Regions from separate parts of the Cellulosilyticum sp. I15G10I2 genome, predicted to be linked through region 2. Evidence: riboswitches for the same ligand, from Rfam matches in the RefSeq annotation. Region 2 holds a riboswitch; the other holds the start of a gene.

Region 1 (5,088 bases), on a different contig from region 2:
GTAAATCTAGGATAGCTTAAGAAGAAGGCAGACTTTCGGGTCTGCCTTTTTTAGTTTGTGGAAAATGATTAATGAATTATGGCTGGATTGTTGGGGAGGGGATGTTTTGGATGAGGGCCGCAAGGGGAGGGAGGAGAGCTATCTTTCTCCGCTCCGTCACATGTATCCAAGTCGCGTCTAAAGATACTCTCCTCCCTCCCCTTGTTAATCTTAGCAATATTTAATTATTTAATTTTACAAAAATTTGAAGCTATACTTACTAAAATGATTTTATGAAGCATTAAAAATAGGGCAAGCTTAGCGCTTGCCCTATAATAAGTCGTATTATTTTGTTGCTTCTGGTGTATCAACACGTTTGCCTACAAATCTTACGATTAGGAAAGTAACAAGAATAGCCACAGGTAGCACGATGTAAATAGGAAGTCCTAGACCCAGTGGCAGGTAGCCTACTAGAATAGAAAGGGCGCCTATCGTTAGTGCATAAGGCAGCTGTGTATTAACGTGGTCAAGGTGATCACATGCTGCTCCCATTGAAGAGAGAATAGTTGTATCAGATATAGGTGAAGAATGATCTCCAAGTATAGCACCTGAAAGTACTGCACTGATACTAAAGATAATAAGTTCGTAAGATCCTCCACCGATTTGATGGGCTATAGGAATAGTTAGAGGCATCAAAATACCCATAGTTCCATAGCTTGTCCCTGTTGCAAAAGAAATAATACAAGCAAAGATAAAAATAAGTGAAGGCAGTAAGAACTGTGGAATAGCTCCTTCTAAGAAGTTAGATAAAAAGTGTGCTGTACCAAGTTCTTTAATAACGCCAGAAAGTGACCAGGCAAGAATAAGAATAACACCTGTTATAAGTAAAGATTTCATCCCCATAACCCAGATATCCAAAGATTCTTTAAGTGTCCATGCTTTTTGAATGAGCCCCATAACGATTGTAACAATCGAAGCGATAAGTGCAGCTTGGAAAAGAACAATTGCCGCATCAGAAGCACCAAAAGACTCACGAACAGCTACAAAAGAAAGCGGTGAATTTTGCAGTATGGCAATCATCTCAGCATCATCGCCACCTAAGATTGCGCCTCTGCCGTTAAAATAAAATAGAAGAAGAGAGCCTATAATTAATGAACCGATAGGAATAATAGCATTCCATATAGAAAGTTTTACGTTACTTTTAGGTACAAGTTCATCAAGTTCATTGCCGATAAGCGGAACGGCACCGTCTTTTATAACTTTACCAGTAAGTCTTGCACGTTTTTCAGCTTGATACATAGGACCGAAGTCTCTAAGTGTTACTACAAGAAAAACAACAAAAAGTAACATTAAAATATTATAGAATCTAAAAGGAATCGTTTCAATAAATACATTAAATGGTGAAATCTCTTGACCTATTTGGCCAAAACCATCTTTTATAACACTTAGTTCATAACCTATCCAAGTGGATACGAACATAATTCCTGCAATAGGTGCAGCTGTTGCATCAATAATGAAGCTTAATTTTTCTCGGGATACATTTTGTTTATCTGTAACAGGTCTCATAATAGGACCAACTATAAGTGAATTAGCATAATCATCAAAGAAGATAAAAAGGCCTAATACCCAGGTGATAAGCTGAGAACTTTTAGCCGTTTTAGCATGTTTTGCAAGGGATTCAGCCACAGCTTTTGCCCCGCCCAGTTTAGATATAAGTGCAATAAGACCACCGATTGTCAGTACTTGAAGGACAATACCGGCATTCCAAGAATCAGCCAGAGACCCAAGTGCTGCATAAGTAAATTTTTCAAAAGCAACATAAATAGATGCGAAAACATTGTTATCATTAAGTGCAAGCATGAATGTTCCTGATAAAACACCAAGGAATAAAGAAGTAATAACATTTTTTGTAATAAAAGCAAGTACAATAGCCGTAAGCGGTGGAATGAGTGTTAAAAAGCCATATTTAAGTGCATTGGCCGCCTTGGCATTTTCTACAGCATCAGAAGCCATAAGTTGTGTGGCTGCTAAAAGGGTGATAAAAAAAATCATTGTGAGAAGTACCTTAAAATTCTTTTTTTTCATAACATAAATCCTCCTTTTTAGTTTTATGTGTATAGAACAAAAAGGATGTGAGATTCATATGTAAATTCACATGGTAGATAGTTCTCCATACAAAATATTGTATGACAGTACTAAATATATTTTATTTAGTACCAGCATAATCCATTTAAGCAATAGGATTATGCTTCGGCAATACTTCCTTTCTATATACGTCACTGTGCTCACCTTGGTATATATACTGATAAGTACCGCACCTCTATCCTTTTAGTCTAACATAATGATATGTTATTCCTATATAATTTATCATGTTATATGCAATACGTCAATTTAAGAACGCTAGATATATCAATAAATAGCAAAATTTTTTGATATTTAATATTTAATTGTTTGCTTGCTTAAAAGTGAAAAAATATGTTATAATTTACCTTATTAAGAAAAAGATAATGTTTTCATATATTTTGGCTTTTTCTGATATAAAAAGAAAGATTTTTAGATTTTATTTAATGCAATATATAATCGGAAAAAAGTTGGAAGCAATGAAGAATTCTCTGTAGATGGGCACCTGGAGAATTGGAGCTTATGGTGCAACCGGCCAACAATTAGTCTACTAATTGTTGGTTTTTTTTATCTAAAAATCGCGCTAAAGTTTACATAAAAATGACGCTGCATAAGTATATTGCCAACTTATAGGGGTGTATGGTGAAGATTATAAATCAAAAAATGGATAGGTCATAATAAAGAAAGTATAAAATTTTTGTAGAAATTTAGATGAAAATGTTAAAGATGGTTAATTTTTCTAAAAGTCTTGGTAAAATGATTAAAATCGCTTATAATAAAATTAAAAATATACAAAGTATGTATCAAAATATAAAAAATAGTGATTTAAATGTTAAGAATGAGTGAATAATGCTAAAAGTAAGTAAGATAGAGTGTAAGGAGATGCCTATGAAGAAGGTAGAGAGAAAAAGATTAGGTGATTTGCTTTATGAAACGGGTATGATTACAAAAGAGCAATTAGACTGGGGGATTGAAGAACAGCATCGTACCAATAAAAAAATAGGTGAGATATTAGTTGAGAAGGGAATTATTACTGATAAGGACATATTAGGGGCGTTAGAGTTTCAGCTAGGCATTCCGCATATGGATTTAGAAAAATATACAATAGATTATAACATTGCATCTAAAGTACCTGAAGGTGTTGCAAGGAGATATACTGTTATTGCAGTAGGGCTAGATGGCACCAAACTAAAAGTTGCAATGAAAGACCCTCTGGATATGTTTGCGCTTGATGACCTGAAGCTTTCGACTAAAATGGAGATAATACCGCTGCTTGCTCTAGCCCATGAGATCGAAAATCTTATTAACCAAACCTATACTTCTGCTAAGACTAAAAATATTGTATTTGAGGCAGAGAGGCAGCTACAAGAAGAAGGCCATAAACAAATTTTAGAGGAAGTAGATGAAAATGCAGAAAATGCACCTATGATTCAATTAGTGAATAATTTTCTGCAAAGAGCGATTTTAAAGGGGGCATCAGATTTGCATGTTGAACCCTTTGAACATTACGTACGTATTCGGTATAGAGTTGATGGGCAGCTCCATGAAATGGAACGCGTAAAGAAAGAAATGCTTAATGCCATCACAACAAGAATTAAAATTTTGTCCAGTCTAGATATTGCTGAGAGAAGACTGCCACAAGATGGCAGAATGTCAAAATACTCTAATGGACAGCAAGTAGATCTGCGTGTAAGTGTTTTACCTACTGTTTACGGAGAAAAAACAGTTATTCGTTTTATTTACCGCAATGGAACTAACTTAGGATTACAAGATCTTGGTTTCCATCCAGAAGATTTTGAAAAGATTAAAAATCTGCTTAAAAATCCACATGGTATTATTTTGGTTACAGGACCCACAGGAAGTGGTAAATCTACGACGCTTTCAGCAGCACTTAAAGAACTCAATCATGATCATATTAATATAGTGACAGTAGAAGATCCAGTTGAAAATATGATAGAAGGTATCAATCAAGTAGCTGTAAACACTAAAATAGGGTTAACCTTTGCAAGCTGTTTAAGATCTATATTAAGACAAGATCCAGATATAATCATGGTAGGAGAAATGAGAGATAGTGAAACAAGCAGTATTGCTATAAGAGCAGCGGTAACGGGACATCTTGTACTTAGCACACTGCATACTAATGATGCAGCAAGTTCTATTGCGAGGCTTATTGATATGGGTACCGAACCCTTTATGGTAGGGGCAGCTGTAAAAGGCGTGGTTTCTCAGCGTTTAGTTAGAAAGGTCTGCCCAAACTGCAAGACAAAACACACTGTAACACCTACAGAAGAGCTCATTTATAAAATTAAAGCGGGTACGCTAGTTTATAAACCTAGAGGATGCAGTGTTTGCAGCCATACAGGCTATAAGGGCAGGATTGCCGTACATGAAGTATTAGTTTTAGATAATATGCTTCAAGAGGCCATAGCAGCCGGAAGTTTAACTACGGATGAGATTAAAGAGAAAGCCGTTGAAAGAGGCATGCGTACCTTGTGGGATAATGCTTATTATAATGTTTTCCGTGGACATACTACGATGGAAGAAATGCTAAGAATAGCTTATGAACAGTAGAGGGTTAGGAGATAAATGATGAATATAGATGCCTTATTAGAAATCGTTAATGATAGAGGTGCGTCTGACCTTCATATTACAACAGGTATTCCACCCACGCTAAGGATCAATGGCAATCTTATGCGTTTGGATATGCCGGCTCTTGGGCCAAAAGAGTCTAAAGAACTTATAGAACAGTTGTTGATGAAGGATGAAAGTATCTGTAAAAAATTTGAGGAACGGGGAGAAGTAGATTTTTCTTACGCTATTCCTCAGATTGGAAGATTCAGAGTCAATGTTTTTAAGCAAAGAGGTACTTATGCTGCAGCCCTAAGGGCAGTAGGTATTAATATTCCATCTATGGAACAACTAGGACTACCTAGACATATTTTAGAAACACTTTCTAATAATACGAGGGGGTTGGTCCTTGTAACTGGA
Region 2 (5,088 bases):
CTTGCTCAAAATTGCTATTAAGAACATTCTCTAAAATTTCTACTATTATAAAGCTTGGATCTAATTTAAATTCATCGATTATGACTTTAATATGCTCTACAAAATCTTTTTCATAAAATTGGACACTGGAATAATTAATGGCTATTTTTATAGCTGGAAAACCTCCACTTATCCAGCTTTTATAAGTACGACATACCTCTCTTAATATCCATTTGCCTATATCAACAATAAACCCTGCCTCTTCTGCTATAGCAATAAACTCATCGGATGACACAATCCCCCAAGTTGGATGTTCCCAACGAATCAATGCTTCTGCTGAGGTAATTTCACTTGTTTGCAAGTTAACTTGGGGCTGATAATACACTCTTAGCTGGTTCTTTTGTATCGCTTTACACAAATCATTTCTCAGGGTAAAGTCTTTGTAGTTTTGTATATCCATATCATGAGAATAGAAAGTATACCTATTCTTGCCCTGTTCTTTTGCACGAAGCAGTGCAATGTTGGCATATTTTATAAGCGAATCAGTATCTTGTTCATCATAAATATACGTACTTATACCTACACTCATCGTAACATTTAGTTCATACGTATCTATCTCAAAAGAATGGGAAAATAACTGAATAATGTTTTTAGCAACATTCTCATATGCTGCTATACTCTCTAAATTTGATACAATAACAGCAAACTGATCCCCCGAGTAACGTGCAATAAATGCCTGTTCACCTAAAAAAGCTTTTAACCGCTCTGTTATTTGAACAATTAACTTATCTGCAAGCTGATAACCTACTGCATCATTAATGTATTTGAAACCATCAATATCTAACATCATGATTACAAATGTATAGAAGTTTTTCTTGGCATCCTCACATAAATATTGAATATGTTTTTTAAAATAAGAACGATTAGGGAGGTTTGTTAATTCATCATGGGTTGCAATATGCACCATCTTTTTTTCCATGTTTATTTTTTCTGTAATGTCCTGAACTGTACCATAAACATAAATTAACCTGCCATCCGTATCTCGTATCGCCTCAATTAAATTGTGTAAATTCCTTACGTCACCATCAGGTTTAATAATCCGAAATGCCATACTCGAGAAATATTCCTGTGAGGGGTTCTTTAAACTTTCTTCTAAATTACTTTGTATCATACCTCTGTCGTCTGGATGAATAAAGTTCAGGGCCCCTTCAAAAGTTCCGTCAAATTGCCCGGGCGTTATACCATAAATATGATAGGTTTCATCAGACCAATAGATCTTACCACGAACCACGTCCATTTCCCAGCTGCCCATTTGTGCTAGATGCTGTGCTCTTGCAAGGCTTTTATAACTTTTTTCCAGTTTTTCTTCTAACTGTTTCTTTTCTGTTATATCCTGTAACGTTCCTACAATACTTATAACTTGATCCCCTTCGCCAAATAGAGGTTCCCCCCTAGAAATAACAATTTTTTCTGGTCCATCAGACTGCGGAATACGGTACTCAATTTCATAACTTTTTCCATTTAGACAATCCTTTACTGCATTTTCTACTTTTACTTGATCTTTAGGGTGAATCAATTTGAGAATACTATCATAGTCTTTTTTAAATGCTAATGGTTGAATATTATAGATTCGATACAGCTCCTCTGACCAATAAATCTGATCCTCTATCACATCATATTTCCAACTTCCAACCCCGGCTACTTTTTGTGCTTGATTCAGATTATCCCCAAATGTCTTTAACTCATTCTCTATCAGTTTCTGTTTTGTAATATCCTGTATAATACCAATCATCTTAATGGGGGTATTCTGTTCATCACATAATACTTTCGTTTTTTCATGCACATACTTTTCTATTCCACCCGGCGTCACAATACGATATTCTATATCATATTCTTTGCCTGTTAAAGCACCCTCTGCTGCTTGTTTTACCCTCTGCAGATCATCCCCTTGTATATATAAATAAAAACTCTCAAGTTTACCATCAAAATCTTGGGGCGTACACCCCATAATATCATAAACCTCATCTGTGAAAAAAATCTCATCCTTTTGCAGATCATGGGTCCAGCTTCCAATGTGACAAAGCTGCTGTCCATAAATAACATTCTCTTTTAGCTGGTTAAATTTTGTTTTTACTTCCTGTTTTTCTGTATCATCTAAAAGAACTTTTAATATATCTTTTTTCCACATAGCCATATCGCCCTCTCCTTTAGATGTATTTTATAGCCAGAGTATCCTAAAAAGCAAAAAAGCTGTAGCCTGCAAATAGCCACAACTTTAAATATTAGTAAGTACAACTAATATTACACACTTTGCAACTCAACCATCATAGTTCTTCCACCTTAGACTTGTAGCTTTGCGTCCCTACCTTTCGATAAGTTTGCCTATTTTATCATCATATATTATAAATATTATAATACTTTTATAGTAAATTACAATAACTAAATAACTAAAGTGCCAGTACCTCATTAAAACTAATAGAAAACACTTGACTTAGCCTATACTATAGGGTTTATAGTAAGCTTAATACTGGTTTAAAATTTAAATATATTTAACTTTTATGGTAACTGTGGTATAAGTTAAAATACTCTTATACAAATGAAAGGATGATAATCAATGAAAGCATTATTAATCGGCGGAACAGGCACAATAAGCCTTGCAATTTCTAAATTATTAATTGAACTCGGCTGGGAACTCTACTTACTTAATCGTGCCAATCATTCAGAAGAAATCAAAAATGATAAGGTTAAATTTGTTACTTGTGATATCAATGATGAAGAAAAGGCAGCACAGCTACTTGAGGGACTTGATTTTGATGTTGTAGCAGATTTTATTGCATTTTTGCCTGAGCAATTAGAAAGAGATTATCGCTTGTTTCAAAGCAGAACCAAGCAATTTATTTTTATAAGTTCTGCATCTATTTATCAAAAACCACTTTCTGATTATAGAATCACAGAAGGCACGCCTCTTTCTAATCCGTATTGGGAATACTCCAGAAATAAGATCGCTTGTGAGGATTATCTTATGAAAATGTATCGTGAGAGGGGTTTTCCTATTACTATTATCAGACCAAGCCATACCTATGGTAACCGCTCTATCCCCCTTGGTGTTCAAGGGACCAAGGGAAGCTGGCAAGTTGCGCGGCGTATGTTAGAAGGCAAACCTGTAATTATTCATGGTGATGGTACCTCTTTATGGACAATGACACATAATAGTGATTTCGCCAAAGGCTTTGTGGGGTTAATGGGTAATATACATGCCATTGGAGAAGCTGTACAGATTACCTCCGACGAAACATTAACTTGGAATCAAATTTATCAAGTTGTTGCTGATGCTTTAGGGGTAAAGTTAAATGCCGTTCATATTGCTTCCTCCTTTCTAGATGCTTGCAGCGACCAGGATTATCATGGAGGCCTAATAGGTGATAAGGCCAACTCTGTTGTATTTGATAACAGCAAATTAAAACGCCTCGTCCCAGGTTTTACAGCTGTAACACGTTTCGATCAAGGTATCAAACAAACCGTTAAATACATTTTAGAACATCCAAAATACCAAACCTCAGACCCCGCATTCGATAGATGGTGTGACCGAGTCATCTTTACACTGAATAATGCAATCAATGAAATAAATCAATAATATATAATGAATGTGAATAAAGATTATATACGTTGAAGTTAAGATAGGAGTGTGAACTTATGAGACTTCATAGACTTCTAGGTATTATTATGTTGCTCGATTCAAGGGGCATTATGAACGCTGGAAATTTAGCTAAAATACTTGAAACTTCTGAAAGAACTATCTATAGAGATATTGATATATTATGCGAATCAGGCATGCCAATTGTATCTATTTTAGGTCCTAATGGCGGATATACTTTTATGGAGGGCTATAAAATAAATTCAAACGTCTTAGGAAGCGGAGATGTCTTTAACCTTTTACTTTCAAGCATGGGCATCCAGCCAGAGAAGGATACCCATGCAGCATCTCAATTAAAAAATGCCCTTATTAAACTTGAAAATAGCATATCAGAAGAACATAGAGAAGAAATTGCCAAAGCTAAAGAAAGATTTTTTATTGACTCAGACCCTTGGTGGGGCAAAAAAATTGAAAATAAATATTTAGACATTATTCAAAAATCAATACTTCATTTAAAAAAGCTAAAAGTATACTATAAAAAATATAGCGGCGAAGTATCTGAAAGAATTTTAAGGCCTTATGGTGCAGTGGTAAAAAACGCTGAGTGGTATGTGGTCGCTTTTTGTGAGGCCAAAAATGAGATTAGAGTTTTTAAGTGCAGCAGGATAGAACATCTCGAAGTTCTAGATGAGATTTATAGTATGCCTGAACAATTTTCCTTAGAAACTTTTTGGGAAAGCAGCAAAAAAGAGTTTGTAAAACACCCCTCTAGTATACTAAAACAATATGCATATCCTGTAAAAATCAAATGTGTTGAGGAGAAAAATAAGCTTCTTGAAGGCTTTAACGTATGTTCATCTCTTCAATTAGAAAATCAATGGATTTATGATATAGATATGCTAAGTTTTAAAACCGCCTGCAGTGTTATCTTTCCTTTAAGTGATAGGATTGAGGTATTAGAACCCCCAGAACTTAGAGCATATATCTTCCAAAAAGCAAATAAAATCTTAAACCTATATAAAGTGATATAAATCCCTGACATCCTATTGGCAGGGATTATTTGATATAATTGAATTATCAAATAACCGAAGGGAGATATGCATTATGGAAGGAAAAATAGTAAATAGCGAAGGATTTAAGGCTGTAGGCCTCACCTACTTTGGCAATAACACAAACGGGGAAATCCCTAGTCTATGGGAGACCTTTAATAAACGCTACAAAGATATCAAACAAATAAGTAAATCTATGCTGTGTTATGGCATCTGTGATGGTGAAACAGATTCTAAGTGCCAGTTTCACTATACGGCTTGTGCAGAAGTAGATAATTTTCTGGATATCCCAGAAGATATGGTGACCAAAGTTGTTCCAGCCGGTAAATACCTTATGTACACTTATAGTGGTGCTCTAAAAGATTTAGGAACATTTTATCATAATATTTTTACCAATTGGCTGCCCTCTTCAACGTATGAATTAGA

Evidence for each region. Region 2 has a riboswitch for cyclic di-GMP ahead of BN3326_RS09685 (EAL domain-containing protein). Riboswitches for the same ligand answer to the same signal wherever they lie in the genome.
Region 1: another riboswitch for cyclic di-GMP. It lies ahead of BN3326_RS06205 (GspE/PulE family protein); the one in region 2 lies ahead of BN3326_RS09685 (EAL domain-containing protein).

Annotation. Positions count from the first base shown of each region.
Region 1 covers NZ_FMMP01000006.1:1,274,779-1,279,866, reverse strand. Annotated here, with positions in the region: gene BN3326_RS06210 (Na+/H+ antiporter NhaC family protein) at 325-2,064, opposite strand; lysine riboswitch at 2,135-2,310, opposite strand; cyclic di-GMP riboswitch class II at 2,564-2,646, shown strand; gene BN3326_RS06205 (GspE/PulE family protein) at 2,989-4,671, shown strand; gene BN3326_RS06200 (type IV pilus twitching motility protein PilT) at 4,690-5,088, shown strand, end outside.
Region 2 covers NZ_FMMP01000009.1:234,147-239,234, forward strand. Annotated here, with positions in the region: gene BN3326_RS09685 (EAL domain-containing protein) at 1-2,173, opposite strand, end outside; cyclic di-GMP riboswitch class I at 2,288-2,372, opposite strand; gene BN3326_RS09690 (SDR family oxidoreductase) at 2,594-3,613, shown strand; gene BN3326_RS09695 (helix-turn-helix transcriptional regulator) at 3,673-4,644, shown strand; gene BN3326_RS09700 (GyrI-like domain-containing protein) at 4,718-5,088, shown strand, end outside.